3 regions of the Enterobacter hormaechei subsp. xiangfangensis genome follow, and region 2 is predicted to be linked to each of the others. Evidence: predicted binding sites of a transcription regulator. Region 2 holds the regulator's gene; each other region holds the start of a gene.
The links. Region 2 encodes CRP, which controls carbon source genes, mostly activating them, when cyclic AMP is high. Its sites were predicted from a motif close to ATGTGANNNNNNTCACAT; they were not measured.
Positions count from the first base shown of each region.

Region 1: a site for CRP is predicted at 2,328-2,345, ahead of focA (formate transporter FocA). Genes of this name have one in related genera too.
Region 3: a site for CRP is predicted at 2,118-2,135, ahead of BFV63_RS11040 (PTS sugar transporter subunit IIC). Genes of this name have one in related genera too.

Region 1 is NZ_CP017183.1:1,579,410-1,584,933, forward strand. Features, by position in the region: gene pflB (formate C-acetyltransferase) at 1-1,360, opposite strand, end outside; gene focA (formate transporter FocA) at 1,412-2,269, opposite strand; gene ycaO (30S ribosomal protein S12 methylthiotransferase accessory factor YcaO) at 2,676-4,436, opposite strand; gene BFV63_RS07435 (DUF421 domain-containing protein) at 4,564-5,256, shown strand; gene serC (3-phosphoserine/phosphohydroxythreonine transaminase) at 5,419-5,524, shown strand, end outside.
Region 2 is NZ_CP017183.1:4,227,988-4,233,511, reverse strand. Features, by position in the region: gene BFV63_RS20320 (YccS/YhfK family putative transporter) at 1-724, opposite strand, end outside; gene crp (cAMP-activated global transcriptional regulator CRP) at 782-1,414, opposite strand; gene BFV63_RS20310 (OsmC family protein) at 1,725-2,129, shown strand; gene BFV63_RS20305 (phosphoribulokinase) at 2,196-3,065, opposite strand; gene BFV63_RS20300 (YheU family protein) at 3,096-3,314, opposite strand; gene BFV63_RS20295 (hydrolase) at 3,311-4,333, opposite strand; gene mdcA (malonate decarboxylase subunit alpha) at 4,562-5,524, shown strand, end outside.
Region 3 is NZ_CP017183.1:2,302,973-2,308,496, reverse strand. Features, by position in the region: gene BFV63_RS11060 (ROK family protein) at 1-4, opposite strand, end outside; gene chbA (PTS N,N'-diacetylchitobiose transporter subunit IIA) at 48-362, opposite strand; gene BFV63_RS11050 (PTS sugar transporter subunit IIC) at 388-1,710, opposite strand; gene BFV63_RS11045 (PTS sugar transporter subunit IIB) at 1,725-2,036, opposite strand; gene BFV63_RS11040 (PTS sugar transporter subunit IIC) at 2,206-3,477, shown strand; gene BFV63_RS11035 (maltoporin) at 3,686-5,023, shown strand; gene BFV63_RS11030 (CBM35 domain-containing protein) at 5,035-5,524, shown strand, end outside.

The sequences.
Region 1 (5,524 bases), 2.0 Mb from region 2:
TTTCATCAACGCCGCCGTTGATTGCGTACAGCATGGTTTTCGCCAGGTTTGCACGCGCACCGAAGAACTGCATTTGCTTACCAACAACCATTGGACTTACGCAGCAAGCGATAGCGTAGTCATCGTTGTTGAAGTCAGGACGCATCAGGTCATCGTTCTCATATTGCAGAGAGGAGGTGTCGATGGACACTTTAGCGGCGAATTTCTTGAAGTTCAGAGGCAGTTTTTCAGACCACAGAACGGTGATGTTCGGCTCCGGAGAAGGACCCATGGTGTACAGGGTGTTCAGGAAACGGAAGCTGTTTTTGGTTACCAGAGTACGGCCATCTACGCCCATACCGCCGATAGATTCGGTTGCCCAGATTGGGTCACCAGAGAACAGCTCATCATATTCTGGGGTACGCAGGAAGCGAACCATACGCAGTTTCATGACCAGGTGGTCAATCATTTCCTGAGCGTCTTGTTCGGTGATTTTGCCTGCTTTCAGGTCACGTTCGATGTACGCATCCAGGAAGGTGGATACGCGGCCGAAGGACATTGCTGCACCGTTCTGAGACTTAACTGCGGCCAGGTAGCCGAAGTAGGTCCACTGGATAGCTTCCTGAGCGTTGGTAGCAGGACCAGAGATATCGCAGCCGTATTTAGCCGCCATCTCTTTGATCTGACCCAGCGCACGGTGCTGTTCAGCGATCTCTTCACGCAGACGGATAGTCGCTTCCAGGTTTACGCCGTTTTCCAGGTCAGACTGGAGAGAGACGAACTGCGCGTATTTGTCTTTCATCAGGAAGTCGATACCGTACAGCGCAACGCGACGGTAGTCACCGATGATACGGCCACGGCCATAGGCATCTGGCAGACCGGTCAGAACGCCAGATTTACGACAGTTCAGAATGTCTTTGGTGTAAACATCGAATACGCCCTGGTTATGGGTTTTGCGGTATTCGGTGAAGATTTTTTTCAGCATTGGGTCCAGCTCGCGATTATACGCTTTGCAGGAACCTTCAACCATTTTGATACCACCGAACGGGATGATTGCGCGTTTCAGTGGTGCTTCAGTTTGCAGACCAACAATTTTCTCAAGGGCTTTATTGATGTAGCCAGCATCGTGAGAAGTGATGGTAGAAGCAACGGAGGTGTCAAAATCAACTGGCGCGTGAGTGCGGTTTTCCAGTTTAACGCCTTCCATTACGCTGTCCCACAGCTTGGTGGTTGCGTCAGTCGCACCAGCCAGGAAGGATTCGTCACCTTCATACGGGGTATAGTTTTTCTGAATAAAGTCACGGACGTTGACTTCATTCTGCCAGTCACCTTTCGTAAAACCTTCCCAGGCTGTGGCTAACTTTTCATTAAGCTCGGACATGTAACACCTACCTTCTTAAGTGGATTTTTTATTTACTGCCTGAGACAACCATTAATGATGATCGCCGCCACGCAGGTAAATGACCCAGTATGTCAACCCAACTAACAGACCCCCACCGATAATGTTCCCGATAGTGACGGGGATCAGGTTATCAGTAATGAAGTTCATAATCGTCAGGTGTGAAAAACTTTCCGGGGTTGAACCTACAGCAGTCCAGAACTCCGGGCTTGCAAAGTTGCGGATAACAATCCCCATCGGGATCATGAACATATTCGCAATACTGTGCTCAAAGCCGCTGGCAACAAACATCGCAACCGGCAGAACCATAATCATGGCTTTATCCATCAGGCTACGACCAGAGTAGCTCATCCAGACCGCCAGGCAGACCATCAGGTTTGCGAGGATGCCGAGAGCAACGGCTTCGATAAATGTATGGTGCATTTTGTGGTCGGCGGTTTGCAGGACGTTAAGCCCCCAGCCGCCGTTGGCGGTCATATACTCGCCAGAGAGCCACATCAACAGAACAAAGAGCAGACAGCCAATCAGGTTGCCAACGTAAACGTTGAGCCAGTTGCGCCCCAGTTGACCCCAGGTAATTCTTCCGCTGGCTTTTGCCACAACAATCAGCACCGTTGAGGTGAAGAGGTCGGCGCCGCAGATGACGCAGAGAATCAGGCCCAGTGAGAAGCAAATACCACCAATCAGTTTCGCTATGCCGAAAGGCATCCCGGCCGTGCCGGTGGTGGCTGTGATATAGAAGACGAAAGCGATGGAGATGAACACCCCAGCCGTAATGGCCAGAAAGAACGTCGTCATCGGATGTTTCGTGGCTTTGTAGACACCCGCTTCTTCGGCAACTTTCGCCATCGCAGCGGGGAGTAATAGATCAAAAGGGTTGTCAGCTTTCACACTAACTCTCTCTTTATTAAGTCGGCGACGAGATACTAACAAAGCATTATAGAAGAGAAATTGATATAGATCATATCTCGCCTGGCTTATAGGCCCGCAGTGTGTATGGTTTTACAGCAAAAGCGGAGTAAGTATTTGATTATCCGTATAAAAATAAATTTTAAAAGTTATGAAAAGAGTTGAATTTTTTCCTTCAGCCTCCCATGGAACAGTTAATTAAAATGGAGTATTTATTATAATTAGTAACAGTAAAGCTCAGGTAAGCGTTTTTATATTTACCCGTGGTTAACTTAATTATTACAATTAAACGTCATTGCGGAAAAATAAAAAAAAAGGGGCAATGAAATTGCCCCGTAATATAGCTCAGGCGATTGAATACGCCTACAGCCATTAATGTTATATGCGCTTATTTTGACCAGTAAGCGGCTTTTGCCTTCTGCAATTTTTCATACGCATTCAGCAGTGACTGATGCGCCGGGAAGGCTTGCAGATCGCTGTCAACCGCTTGCAGGCCGTAGAATGGTTCTTCACCGCTCAGCGCCGCGCTGGCAGCTTCAACGGCATCCGCACCGTACATACGCACAAAGGCGTTCAGATACTGCAATGGCTCGCGGTCGTCTTCCTGAGAAAGCAGGAGCAGCGTTTGCAGGCAACGGTAATAATTAGTGCGCTCGGCGGAGAAGACGGACTGGTTAAACTCCATCGTCCACTCGGTCCAGGCCAAAGCCTGATCCAGATCGCCGCCCGCCAGCGCCAGCATCGCTTTCAGCTCGCCGATGCGCAGGGTGTACCAGCCGTTATCTTTTCCGGTCGCCAGACCCAGCAGTTCGCGTACGCGGGTGAAATCATCGTGTCCTTCTTCGTCCAGCTGGGCGATCAGGTTCAGATAATCTTCTTTATCCCACTCGCTGCCTGGCAGGGCCAGCAGGGTTTCACGCAGATGCGCGCCCATGCTGTTGTTTGCCAGCCACAGATCTTCTGCCGGATAAATGTCCGACATACCTGGCACAATAATACGGCACGCGTAAACGCCGAGATGTTCATAGTCGGCAATGTAGACTTCCTGATCTTCCGCGTGGAAGATCGCCATCAGGGTGGCGAACTCTTCTTCCGTCGTACCGGCAAAGCTCCAGTCCACGAACGGATAGTCCGCGTCCTGTTTGAACATATCCCAGGAGATCAAACCGCTGGAGTCGATGAAGTGCGTTTCGAGGTTGGTGTGCTCGGCGACCTCTTCGTCATCAAAGGTCGGCGGCGTAAACACGTCGAGATCTTTCAGGCTACGACCTTGCAGCAGTTCGGTCACGGTACGCTCCAGCGCCACGCCGAAGTCAGGGTGCGCGCCGAAGGAGGCGAAGCAGGTGCCGTTGGCCGGGTTGAACAGCACTACGCAGATAACCGGATATTTGCCGCCCAGAGAGCCGTCATAAGCAAAGATTGGGAAACCTTCTGCTTCCAGTTTGGCGATGGATTCCACCACGCCCGGGTAGCGCGCCAGCACGTCAGCCGGGATCTCCGGCAGGCTGATGGATTCAGCAATAATGCGGTTTTTGATGTGACGCTCGAAAACTTCAGACAACCCCTGCACGCGCGCTTCGTTGCGGGTATTACCGGCAGACATGCCGTTGGACACATACAGGTTGCCGACGATGTTCATCGGGATATAGACGGTCTGCTCGTCAGACTGACGGGTAAACGGCAGGGCGCAAATACCGCGATCGTCGTTACCGGACTGCAGATCGATCAGCATGCTGGCGGTCAGTTCGTTTTCCGGATCGTAGAAGGCACGCAGGCGCGCGTCGAGAATTCCTTCCGGCAGTTCATCGTCTTCGGTCAGCGGGAACCATTTTTCGTTCGGATAGTGAACGAACGGGCCGTTGGCGATGGTTTCGCCCAGCCAGAAGTCAGCAAAGAAATAGTTGGTGGACAGACGCTCAAAATACTCACCCAGCGCGGAGGCCAGTGCCGCTTTTTTTGTCGCGCCTTTACCGTTGGTAAAGCACAGGGCACAGTCTTTATCGCGAATATGCACAGACCAGACATGCGGCACCGGATTGAGCCAGGAGGCTTCTTCGATGTTAAAACCCAGGTCGGTCAGTTTCTGCTGGAAGCGAGCGATGGAATCTTCCAGAGCGGCGTCTTTGCCGGGGATAAACGTTTGAGTCATGGCGTTCACTTTTATCGTACGTAAAGCGCGCAATGATACGGGTTTTGCCTGACGGGTGCTATCTCCGGCGAAAATAAAAGACTGGGCTATGCTTATTGTCAGTAACTCACTGTTAAGGCATAGAAAAATGAAAGCATTCGATCTCCAGCGGATGGCGTTTGATAAAGTCCCCCCTGAATTTTTAGGCGAAGTGGCGCTGCGTAGTCTGTATACCTTCGTTCTGGTCTTCCTGTTTCTTAAAATCACCGGTCGTCGCGGCGTGCGGCAGATGTCGCTTTTTGAAGTATTGATCATCCTGACGCTGGGTTCCGCGGCGGGGGATGTCGCCTTCTATGATGATGTGCCGATGGTGCCGGTATTTATCGTTTTTGTCACACTGGCGCTGCTTTACCGCCTTGTCATGTGGCTGATGTCGAAAAGTGAAAAGCTGGAAGATCTGCTTGAAGGGAAGCCGGTCGTTATCGTCGAGGACGGTCAGCTGGCCTGGGAAAATGTGCAAAGCGCCAATATGACGGAGTTTGAGTTCTTTATGGAACTCCGTCTGAGCAGTGTTGAGCAACTGGGGCAGGTGCGTCTGGCGATTATGGAAACGAATGGTCAAATCAGCGTTTATTACTATCCCGACGATGAGGTGAAGCCCGGTCTGTGCATCCTGCCGGATATGCTTATCGAACGATACAAAACTGTACCTGAAGCGGGGGAGTATGCCTGCATAAAATGTAGTCATGTGGTGGTCATGCAGGCGGGCGATCATCAATTATGCCCCCGCTGTACGAATCCAGAATGGACGAAGGTTAGCCGGGCTAAACGCATCACCTGACAGCGATTTTGTCGGTTTTGTGACAACGGTACGGCAGATTGTATTGTGTGACGAGTGACACATTTCTTCGGCCATCAGTTTTAGACATTGCGGCGCGTGTCACTGAATGATAAAACCGATATCCACAGTTATAACTTATGGCTTTTAGCGTGGTGAGGGGAAATGGCTCAAGTCTTTAATTTCAGTTCAGGTCCGGCAATGTTACCGACAGATGTGCTCAAACAGGCTCAACAGGAGCTGTGTGACTGGAACGGTCTGGGTACGTCGG
Region 2 (5,524 bases):
TATGCTCCTGCAAATCCAGCCCGACCTGGAAGATTCGCAGCAGCCGCTTGTATTCATGATTTTTGTTGGCGGCAAGCATGTGCAGCTGCTGATAGCACTGGCTGATCAGATCCACCACTTTTTGCTGGCGCGCCAGTAGCGGCGGCAGGGATTTTTCCGGGTCGGTATGTTGAGTGAGCAGGGTGTATTTTGCTTCGCAGTATTCAGCAAGCTGCACGTAGAGCAGGCTCAGGGATTCGCGCAGCGGCTGTTCCCGCCACAGCCAGAACCAGAACCAGTTAAACAGCCCGTACCACAGCGTGCCGAGGGCGTAGATTAGCAATGGCTCCCACACCGGCATGTTGCCTGCAAGGCTTAAGGTGAAGATGGCGGCAATCAGCGACGCGGGAAGCAGGCGGGCGTGTAGCGAGCTGATTTCGGCGGTGACGCCGAGCGTCATCGCCAGCACGGTCAGGATCAGAGGCAGAGGAATGTCGCGGGCCAGTAAGAGCTGTACGGCAAGGCTACAGCCGGCAAACAGGCAGCCGCCAATAATCAGACGTTTAAAAAAGCGTTTATGCGGCGTATCCAGACCGGCAATGTTGCAGCAGGCGGGCACGAGGGAAAACAGCAGGCCTTGCTGAAGATGTCCGAGGATCAGGCCCACGGCCACGGGAAGACACAACACCAGCGTTTGTCGCAGTGCGTAGTTAACTTCCGGGTGATAGATCAGCCTGCGCCACATGAGGAGTAGAGACAAAAACGGCGTGCCACCCTGCGGCGGCACGCCGTTTGACCGGAATTAACGGGTCCCGTAAACCACGATGGTTTTACCGTGGGCGGAGATCAGGTTCTGATCTTCCAGCATCTTCAGGATACGGCCCACTGTTTCACGGGAGCAGCCGACGATCTGACCGATTTCCTGGCGGGTAATTTTAATTTGCATACCGTCAGGGTGGGTCATGGCGTCTGGCTGTTTCGCCAGGTTCAACAGCGTCTGCGCGATACGACCGGTTACGTCCAGGAAGGCGAGGTTACCCACCTTCTCAGAGGTCACTTGCAGACGGCGTGCCATCTGGGAAGAGAGACGCATCAGGATGTCAGGGTTGACCTGAATCAGCTGACGGAATTTCTTATAAGAAATTTCAGCCACTTCACATGCTGTTTTTGCACGAACCCAGGCGCTACGTTCCTGGCCTTCTTCAAACAGGCCCAGTTCACCGATAAAATCGCCCTGGTTCAGATAAGAAAGGATCATCTCTTTCCCTTCTTCATCTTTGATCAGCACGGCCACCGAGCCTTTAACGATGTAATACAACGTTTCCGCTTTTTCACCCTGGTGAATCAGCGTGCTCTTTGATGGGTACTTATGAATGTGGCAATGAGACAAGAACCATTCGAGAGTCGGGTCTGTTTGCGGTTTGCCAAGCACCATGCGCTGTTATCCTCTGTTATAAGCTGTCACCAGAGTCATAAGATGCATCCGGACTCTGGGGTTGCAATCGAATTCTTACCCATACCTGGGAAGTCGGCTGTCGTAACGTTTCGCAGCCAGTAAAGTTTGATGTCCTCTGCATACATGTGTAACGTCAATGTATTACTGTAGCATCCAGAGTGTTTTAGCATAGCTTTCGCCGCGTGTCTCCTGGTGTCTCGCTTCAGCATGACGCAGGTCGCCTTCCGTTGCGAGAAATGTAACGTACACGTAATCTGTCATAAAAAATGCAACGTTGGAGTGAGTGAATATGCAAGCGCGTGTGAAATGGGTTGAAGGGTTAACGTTCCTGGGCGAGTCTGCTTCCGGGCACCAGGTTTTGATGGATGGCAACTCCGGCGATAAAGCGCCAAGCCCGATGGAGATGGTGCTGATGGCGGCGGGCGGATGCAGCGCGATCGACGTGGTGTCGATCCTGCAAAAAGGCCGTCATGACGTGACCGATTGTGAAGTGAAGCTGACGTCAGAACGTCGCGAAGAGGCGCCACGCCTGTTCACGCATATTAATCTGCACTTTATCGTCACTGGCAAAGAACTGAAGGATGCGGCGGTCTCGCGTGCGGTTGACCTGTCTGCGGAGAAATACTGCTCTGTGGCGTTAATGCTGGAGAAAGCGGTAAAAATCACCCATTCGTATGAAGTGATAGAGGCTTAATTATTGGGGCATCGTGCGTGTTGATGCCCTCACCCTAACCCTCTCCCACGGGGAGAGGGAACATGTTCACGCGATTTGCTTTCCTTCCATCAGCCGCTGCACCAGCGGTGTCATGATAAGTTCCATTGCCAGCCCCATTTTTCCCCCGGGCACCACTAACGTATTCATGTGCGAAATAAACGAACCCTGTAGCATCGCCAGCAGCCAGGGGTAATCAATGCCTTCCAGGTTGCGGAAGTGGATCACCACAAAGCTCTCGTCCAGCGACGGGATGCTTTTTGCAGCGAACGGGTTAGAGGTGTCCACGGTGGGGACGCGCTGGAAGTTAATGTGGGTTCGGGAGAACTGCGGCGTCAGGAAGTTGATGTAATCTTCCATGGAGCGCACCACCGAGTCCATGACCGCCTCTCGCGAATGGCCGCGCTCGCTCATGTCACGCGTCAGCTTCTGGATCCACTCAAGGTTAACAATCGGCACCACCCCCACCAGCAAATCCACGTGGCGCGCCACGTCGTGCTGAGGCGTCACCACGCCGCCGTGCAATCCTTCGTAAAACAGCACGTCAGTCGGTTCCGGCAGCGGCTGCCAGGGCGTGAACGTGCCGGGGACCTGGTTCCATGGCACGGCTTCATCGTAGGTGTGGAGATACTTGCGGGACTGCCCGGTACCGCTTTGCCCGTATTCACGGAAGGTTTGCTCCAGCAGGCCGAAGTCATTGGCCTCCGGGCCGAAGTAGCTGATGTGTTTACCCAGATCGCGCGCCTTGCGGATGGCCATATCCATCTCCGGGCGCGTGTAGCGGTGAAAGCTGTCGCCTTCTACCTCGGCCGCCCGTAAGTTAAGCTGGGCGAAGATCTTGCGGAAGGCGAGGCTGGTGGTAGTGGTTCCCGCCCCACTCGAACCCGTAACGGCAATAACCGGATGTCTGGCAGACATAGCAACTCCCTGACTGGAAAAGTGTAAAGATCAGCCATGAAACGCGTTGCGGGGCATGATATTGACCGTCTCATGCAGTTCGGACCATACCAGCACCACGTCGCCGCTTTTAAGCTGGCGCTTAACATCGTTGACCTTTTGTTCAAGCGAACGTTCATGTTCACCATAATCGGTGCCTTCGCGCAAGACAAAGCTTTCAATCAGATTATCGAGCGTGTCGGGAGAGAGATCCTGCCAGGGAATAATCATTTTTTACCGTCCAGATAGGCCGTTAACCAGTCGGGAATACGCGTCTCAAGCCACATTTTTGGCCGACGCAGCGTGCCGCCGACAAAACCGACGTGTCCCCCGAATTGGGTGAGCTGATACTCCACGTTGGCCGGCAGATGATCGGGCGCCGGGATCGAGTGATGATCCATAAACGGATCGTCTTTGGCGTGGATAATCAGCGTGGGTTTCGTGATTTGATTCAGTAAAGGCATGGCGCTGCACTGACGGTAATAGTCAATCGCATCGGCAAAACCGTGAATTTTCGAGGTGATCAAATCATCAAACTCGCGCAGGCGCTTCACGCGTTTGAGCTGTTGCAGCGTCACAGGCAGCGTATCCGGATAGGCCTTCAGCTTGCGCGCGGCGTTGGCTTTCAGCAGGTTGAGCAGGTAGCGCTGGTACACTCGCGAAAAGCCCTTTTCCATATGATAGCTGCACTGCTCCAGCATAAACGGCGCAGAGACAATCACCGCCGCATCCAGCGGTACGGCGTCGCTCTCCTTCGCCAGCAGACAGGCCAGCATATTGCCGCCCAGCGAATACCCCACCGCTGCCGTTGGCGCCTCGCCGAAATTGTCTCTTAGCCAGCGCAGGAACCAGGTGCCGTCCTCGGTTTCACCCGAGTGATAAATGCGTTTCTGACGATTAGGCTCGCCGCTGCATCCGCGAAAATGCATCACCACCCCAAGCCAGCCGCGGGCTTTCGCCGCCTCAATGAGTCCGTGTGCGTAAGGGCTGTGCAGGCTGCCTTCCAGACCGTGAAACACTACCAGACGGGGTTTATGTCTGGCCCGATCCGGATCTTCGCTCCAGGCGAGATCCAAAAAGTCGCCATCCGGCAAATCCAGGCGTTGCCAGTGCGGGGTGAACTGTACCTTGCGGCGGATCAGGCGCGGCAGCATGGTTTGCAGGTGAGGGTTAGCCACACCGCGCATGGGCACGAACTCTGCGCTCTCTTCGGCTGCAATGTCGAAGTCTGAGGGAATGATTTGGGTCATAAGGGCGATGCTGATTCTTGTCAGAAATTAACTATACCTTCCGAATTGTACCCCGTTTAGCCCGTTTTTCCGAAACATGAACTGATCCCGATCACAAATATTTACCTTGATTATTACTCTCAGGCTAATGATTTGCCTCTACGCTTAATTGATGCCTTTCTCACCAGAGCGCACACTTTACTCAACGTTAAGCAAATCAGAATGATGTGCTGAATCAGGAGGTTAATAATGTTATCTGGGCAAACACCCACCCGGCAATGGAACACCCGACGCAGTGAGAAAGCGCGTCGTCTGGCGTCCGTACCGGTGCAGGGCAAGGTACTGCCAACCGGCGATCTTGTCGCCATGCTGGAAAAACTGATCGCACCAGGCGACAAAGTCGTTCTGGAAGGCAACAACCAGAAGCAGGCGGATTTCCTTTCCCGTTCACTGGCGGAAGTGAACCCGCAAATCGTGCACGATCTGCATATGATCATGCCGAGCGTGGGCCGCAGCGAACATCTGGACATCTTTGAGAAAGGCATCGCCCGCAAGCTGGACTTCTCCTTCTCCGGTACGCAAAGCCTGCGAATCTCCCAACTGCTGGAGGATGGTCAGCTCGAAATCGGGGCGATTCACACCTACATCGAACTCTACTCACGTTTATACGTCGACCTTTCGCCAAACGTGGCGCTGATTGCCGGTTTTAAAGCGGACCGCAAAGGCAACCTCTATACCGGGGCGAGTACCGAAGATACCCCGGCGCTGGTGGAAGCCGCCGCGTTCCACGACGGCATCGTCATCGCGCAGGTGAACGAGCTGGTGGATGACGAGTGCGACCTTCCGCGTGTGGATATTCCGGGCTCGTGGATTGATTTTGTGGTGGTTGCCGATAAGCCGTTCTTTATCGAACCGCTTTTCACCCGCGACCCGCGCCTGATTAAACAGGAACACATCCTGATGGCGATGATGGCGATTAAAGGCATCTACGCCGAACACCAGGTGCAGTCCCTGAACCACGGGATTGGCTTTAACACCGCAGCGATCGAGCTGCTGCTGCCAACTTACGGCGAACAGCTCGGACTCAAAGGCAAAATCTGTAAACACTGGACTTTGAACCCGCATCCAACGCTGATCCCGGCCATCGAAAGCGGCTGGGTGGAGAGCGTCCACTGCTTCGGCGGCGAGCTGGGGATGGAAGAGTACATCCGC
Region 3 (5,524 bases), 1.9 Mb from region 2:
GCATACAATCCTCTGTCACAAGAGAGGCCGCGGCCTCTCTGCTGTCGTTATGCCTGGTGCGGGCGTGTACGGTAAATGTGAATAAGTTCGGTCACCAGCTCCCTGGCAAGAATGGAGGTCATCAGGTGGTCCTGCGCATGCACCATCACCAGCGTCATTTTGGTTTTCCCTTCGCCTTCATCAGCTTCAATAAGCTGGGTTTGAACAAGGTGCGCTTCGCGGGCAAAATGAGTCGCCTCTTTCATTAGTTGATCTGCGGCTTCAAAATCACCTTGCTTTGCGCAGCCGAGGGCTTCATAACAAAGGCTGCGCGACTGACCCGCGTTAATGATGATGCCCATAACTTGTTCTTCTAATTCCATGTTTTTTTTCCTCTATGTTCTACTTTCAGGCGGATTGAGCCGCATCTTCTGCATGTTCAACCGCGTTTTCATGCTCTTGTTCCAGAAGCTGTTTTTCGTAGGCCTTCAGGAAGGGGAAGTACATGACGGCAGATGTCACCATGCATATCAGGCACAGGATCACAGGGCTGAAGCTCCAGTTGGCTGCCCATGATGCGCCAATGGGTGCAGGTGTTGTCCATGGCGTCATCGATACCACACGGCTGACTAGATCGAGATCCAGTGCAAACCATGCAAAGGTGGCATTGACCATCGGGACCAGCACAAACGGCAGGAAAAACAGAGGATTCATAATGATGGGCGCACCAAACAGAATGGGTTCGTTAATGTTAAACACCCCTGGTACCACGCCCATTCGCCCAATAGTCCGCAAATGGATGGCTTTGCTGCGCAGCAAAAGGAAGGCCAGCGGCAGCGTCGAGCCAACACCACCAATTAGCAGGTAATGGTCCCAGAAACCCTGAACGTAAATATGCGGGATAGCTTCACCCGCGGCGATTGCCGCCTGGTTTACGGACAGGTTTGCCATCCAGAAAGGGTTCATAATACCGGTGACGATCAGCGCACCATGGATACCTGCAAACCAGAGCACCTGGCACACAAGCACCGAGAGGAGCACTGCGGGGAGCGTATCTGACGCGGCAACCAGCGGTTTCACCAGCGACATAATCGCTTCGGGAATGATCATCCCCAGTTGCGCTTCAATAAACAGGTTCAGCGGATGCAGCGTGATGACGATTGCCAGTACCGGGATGAGGATCTCAAACGAGCGCGCTACGCCGGTTGGGACCTCCGGCGGCAGGCGGATGGTAATATTATGTCGCTTCAGGAAGGCGTAAAGTTCCGTGGAGTAAATAGCCACCAGAATGGCTGTAAAGATCCCCTGACCGGAGAAGTAGGCCGTTGAAATCTGCCCGTCCTTCAATGGCGCAGCGACAAGCAAAAAGGCCATTAATGAAAGCATCCCGGCGGTAAGTGCGTCGAGATCGTGGTGTTTGGCCAGACTTGCGGCAATCCCGACGGAAATAAAGATTGTCATAATTCCCATGCTGAAGTTAAAGGGCAGCATGAGGGCTTCACGATGCTCAAGCGAGAATTGCAGCCATGCCCGGGCGAAGCCCCAGGACGTGTCGGGCGAGAAGGGGGGGAAGATAAACACCAGCATAAAAGAACCCACGATCATGAACGGCAGAGCGGTAATGAAGCCGTCACGAATGGAGGTGACATATTTTTGCTGGCCGACGGCGCCCGCCATCGGAGTAATTTTCTTTTCGATAATCTGAATTAGTTTTGCGTACAGAGAGCTCATAGGTTTTCCCTTCGTTATTTGTTATCTATCAGGGAGAGGGCGAAATCGAGAACGGCACCCCCTTTTTGCATGCCGTAATCCATCATGTTGATTGGCTCAACGCGGATCCCGTATTTATCGGCTTGTTTCTGAAGATCGCTTTGCATGTACTTCACCTGTGGTCCAAGCAATACCACCTGGTAGTGACCAACCTGCTCGGCAAATTCGGCAACGCCATACGCTTTGATTTCTGCTTCCAGGCCACGCTTGTGCGCTTCATCGACCATTTTTTTCACCAGCAGGCTGGTAGACATTCCGGCAGAACAACACAACATGATTTTTTTCATAACGTCTCCTTTGAATTTATGGCTGGAATATAGTCACCACGGAACAAAACGGAAAGCGCTTTCCGTTTATGGATAAGGTAATTGTGACCACGATCACTTGAGAGCACCTTTCACTTTGTATGAATGTGCGCGATCATCCCTGCTATTCACGAACTACTAAGGTCGAGTTATGAACATTCATTTGATGAATGTTGCTGTGGATTTGATAGAGCAACGCCTCACACCAGTAGCGAATATAATCACTAAGAATCAACACATTACAGCGATGCGAGACGGTTTTACTCTTGCGATGCCTTTTGTCATCGTGGGAAGTCTGATGGTGCCAATGCTGTTTCCACCGTTCGCCATTTCAAGCGCCTCGAGATTGGGATCTTTTTATCTGCTGCTGCGTCCGATGCTGTTACCAACCTTTGAACTGACGCTCGGCCTGGTGGCGCTGATTGTTGCATTCGGTGCAAGTGCCAGCCTTGCCAAGCAATATCAATTACCGGAACGGCTGTGCGGGCTCACCGGATGTCTCGCCTTTCTGCTGTTTATCGGCTTTCGGGATAATGGTGCGACGAATGTGTTTCTGGGAGGGATGGGGCTCTTTACTGCCCTCATTTCAAGCGCATATTCGATTGAAATAATAAGGCTTTTTTATAAGAGAGGATGGTGTATTCGTTTGCCGGAGGAGGTGCCGGTGATGACACGAAATGGCTTCCAGCTGCTGATGCCGCTGCTGGTGATTATGCTCTCCATCAGCGTGATGAATGCCGTGATGCTGCACACGACCGGACAAATTTTGCCGCAACTGATTGGGGAAGCATTACGTCCACTTATCGTGGCGTCGGATACTCTTACGGCGGTGCTTATCTCCTTGTTTCTGTGTAATCTTTTATGGTTTGTTGGTATACACGGTGCCCTGATCATAACGGGTATCATGAACCCGTTCTGGCTCACCTATCTGTTTGAAAATCAGCGAGCCCTGGCTGCTGGGGAGGCTGTGCTACCCCATATTTATCTCCAGGGGTTCTGGGATTTTTATCTGTTGATTGGCGGTATCGGCTCAACGTTGCCACTGGTGTTTATGGCAATGCGAAGCCGCTCAAGGCAGTTGAAGAGTGTGGGAAAGATTGGTCTTTTGCCTTCTCTGTTCAACATTAATGAGCCAATATTGTTTGGCTTCCCCGTCATCATGAACCCGGTTTTTTTACTGCCCTTTGTTTTTGTTCCGTTGATAAATGCCTGTATAGCCTGGTATTTGACGCAAATGGGTATCCTCGACAGGGCCGTTGCAATGCTGCCATGGTCAATGCCCTCACTGCTGGGTGCAGCATGGTCGGCCAACGGTAGCTGGAAGAATATGTGTATGTGCCTGTTTGCCTTTTTCAACGCATGGATGCTTTATCGTCCATTCTTTAAGGTTCACGAACGCCAGCTGATGCAGCTGGAAAAATAACGCTCCTCTTTCTGTTTCTGCCCATTTCTCGTGGGCAGAAGCTTAATTCGTTACCTTAATCACAAAAATATTCTCAAAGATCTCAAATTTGTGATTCAATCCGGCAAAGACGGAAAGCGCTTTCCGTTAATGGATGTACATTTCCATTTTTGATCCTTACATTTCCCCTGCACGTTTAACCGTGAAAATAAAAATTCAAAGGGAACCTATGCAAACGTTAATTAAATCAATACCTCTGTCCTTGATTACCCTCACTGTCATCAGCGGCTATGCCAGCGCCGATGAGAAATATGATTTTGCACTCCACGGCTATTTGCGCTCAGGGATCCTCGCCAACAGTGACGGAAACCGGGTGGATTCAGTGGGACTGATGCCCGACGGGAAATGGCGTCTGGGGAACGAAGAAGATACCAAGATTGAGCTTATCCCGACGGTCACGCTGAAATCAGACACAGGCGCAGTCGCCCGTGTTCAGGCCAACCTGACGCATCAAACAAAATGTACCGCAGACTGGAACTGTACCGACGATGACGGTAAAGAAACCCAGTTCCGTGAAGGTTTTGCTGAGTTATCAAATCTCGATTTTGCGCCGGATATGACTTTCTGGGCGGGTAAACGTTACAGCAGCTCCAATCTTTCCAGCCACCAGTTCGACTGGGAGTATATTCAGTACAACGGAACGGGGGGCGGGTTTGATAACCTGGATTTAGGCTTTGCGCGCTTTGACGCCGGCGTTTATGCGTTTTCAACAACGGATGAAGCCAAAGCCTATCCCGTGGCTCTGGGGGATCAGGGATACCCTGACGATTACTCGTTTAACCTCTGGTTTAAAAAAATCGGCGGCACCGGGCTGGATGTTGAGCTTATTGGCCACCATATGAACCGCAACGAAAACCATCCCACTTCTGCTGAAAAAGGTTATGGCGTGACGGCGCTGTATAACGTCGACAGTTTTTATGGGCTGACAGGTGGCTATTCCCGCATTGTTTTCCAGTACGGCAAAGGGCTCGCTGCCGCTGACTCGCTGGGTAAAAACGGCTGGGGTTGGGCAAACTTAGATGACACCCAGTCCTGGCGCGTGATTTTGGATGGTATGGCCAGCCTGGGCGAAGTAGAAGTTTCGACCTTTGCGTTTTATCAGAAAGACAAAAACTACCGTTGGTGGACCAGCGATGATGACGGCTGGGGACGCTCCATGTGGGTCGCGGGTATCCGGCCGTATCATCAGATAACGAAGAATTTCGCCATGCAATATGAAGTGGGTTACGAATATCTGGATGATAAAAACTACATGGGGGTAAACGGCAAAGGGAAGGGTGGCCTGACCAAAGTGACCATTGCGCCGACGCTCACCTTTGATTCCGGATTCTGGAGTCGTCCACAGCTGCGCTTCTTTGCCACGTACGCAAAATGGGATAAAGGCGTCTCGGATGCGATGGACAGAAATTACGACTGGAGCACCGGTACCCTTAGCCCGGGGGGATACTCTCGCAGCGGGGATACCGATACGCTGAATTTTGGTGTACAGGCTGAAGTCTGGTTCTGAGGAGATAAGAGATGGCTTTCCCGATTCGAAAACTTCTGATCGTCTCCTTACTGTCCGCGCTGGGAAGCGCGGGAGCGCTGGCGGCGGAACAATCCCATTTTGAACATTTTATTACTCGTGATGGTGCTGCGTTAAAAGACGGCGATCGGCTCTTTCGCTTTGCCGGGATCCACGCTCCGGAGCTGCATCGTATAGAGGATGACGCGAGAGGGACCTGCAAAGCGGATCCGCGCGGGTGGGGGCAATATTTCAAATGGCCTACTGCTGAAGAGCAAGAAAACTGGATTAAAGCCCTGGTACAAACGGGTGCTAAAGCACAGCGCGTGTATGTGCTATCCGTTCAGCAGGAAAACGACGCGGCCTGCGGACGTGAAACGCATATCCTGTCACCGGAAACGCCTGACGGCATGCCGCGGTTGAATGAAGCGGCAATGAAAGTTTATGACAACATGATTGCTGAAGCGGATAAGCAGGGGCTTCGCCTGATTCTACCGTTTATCG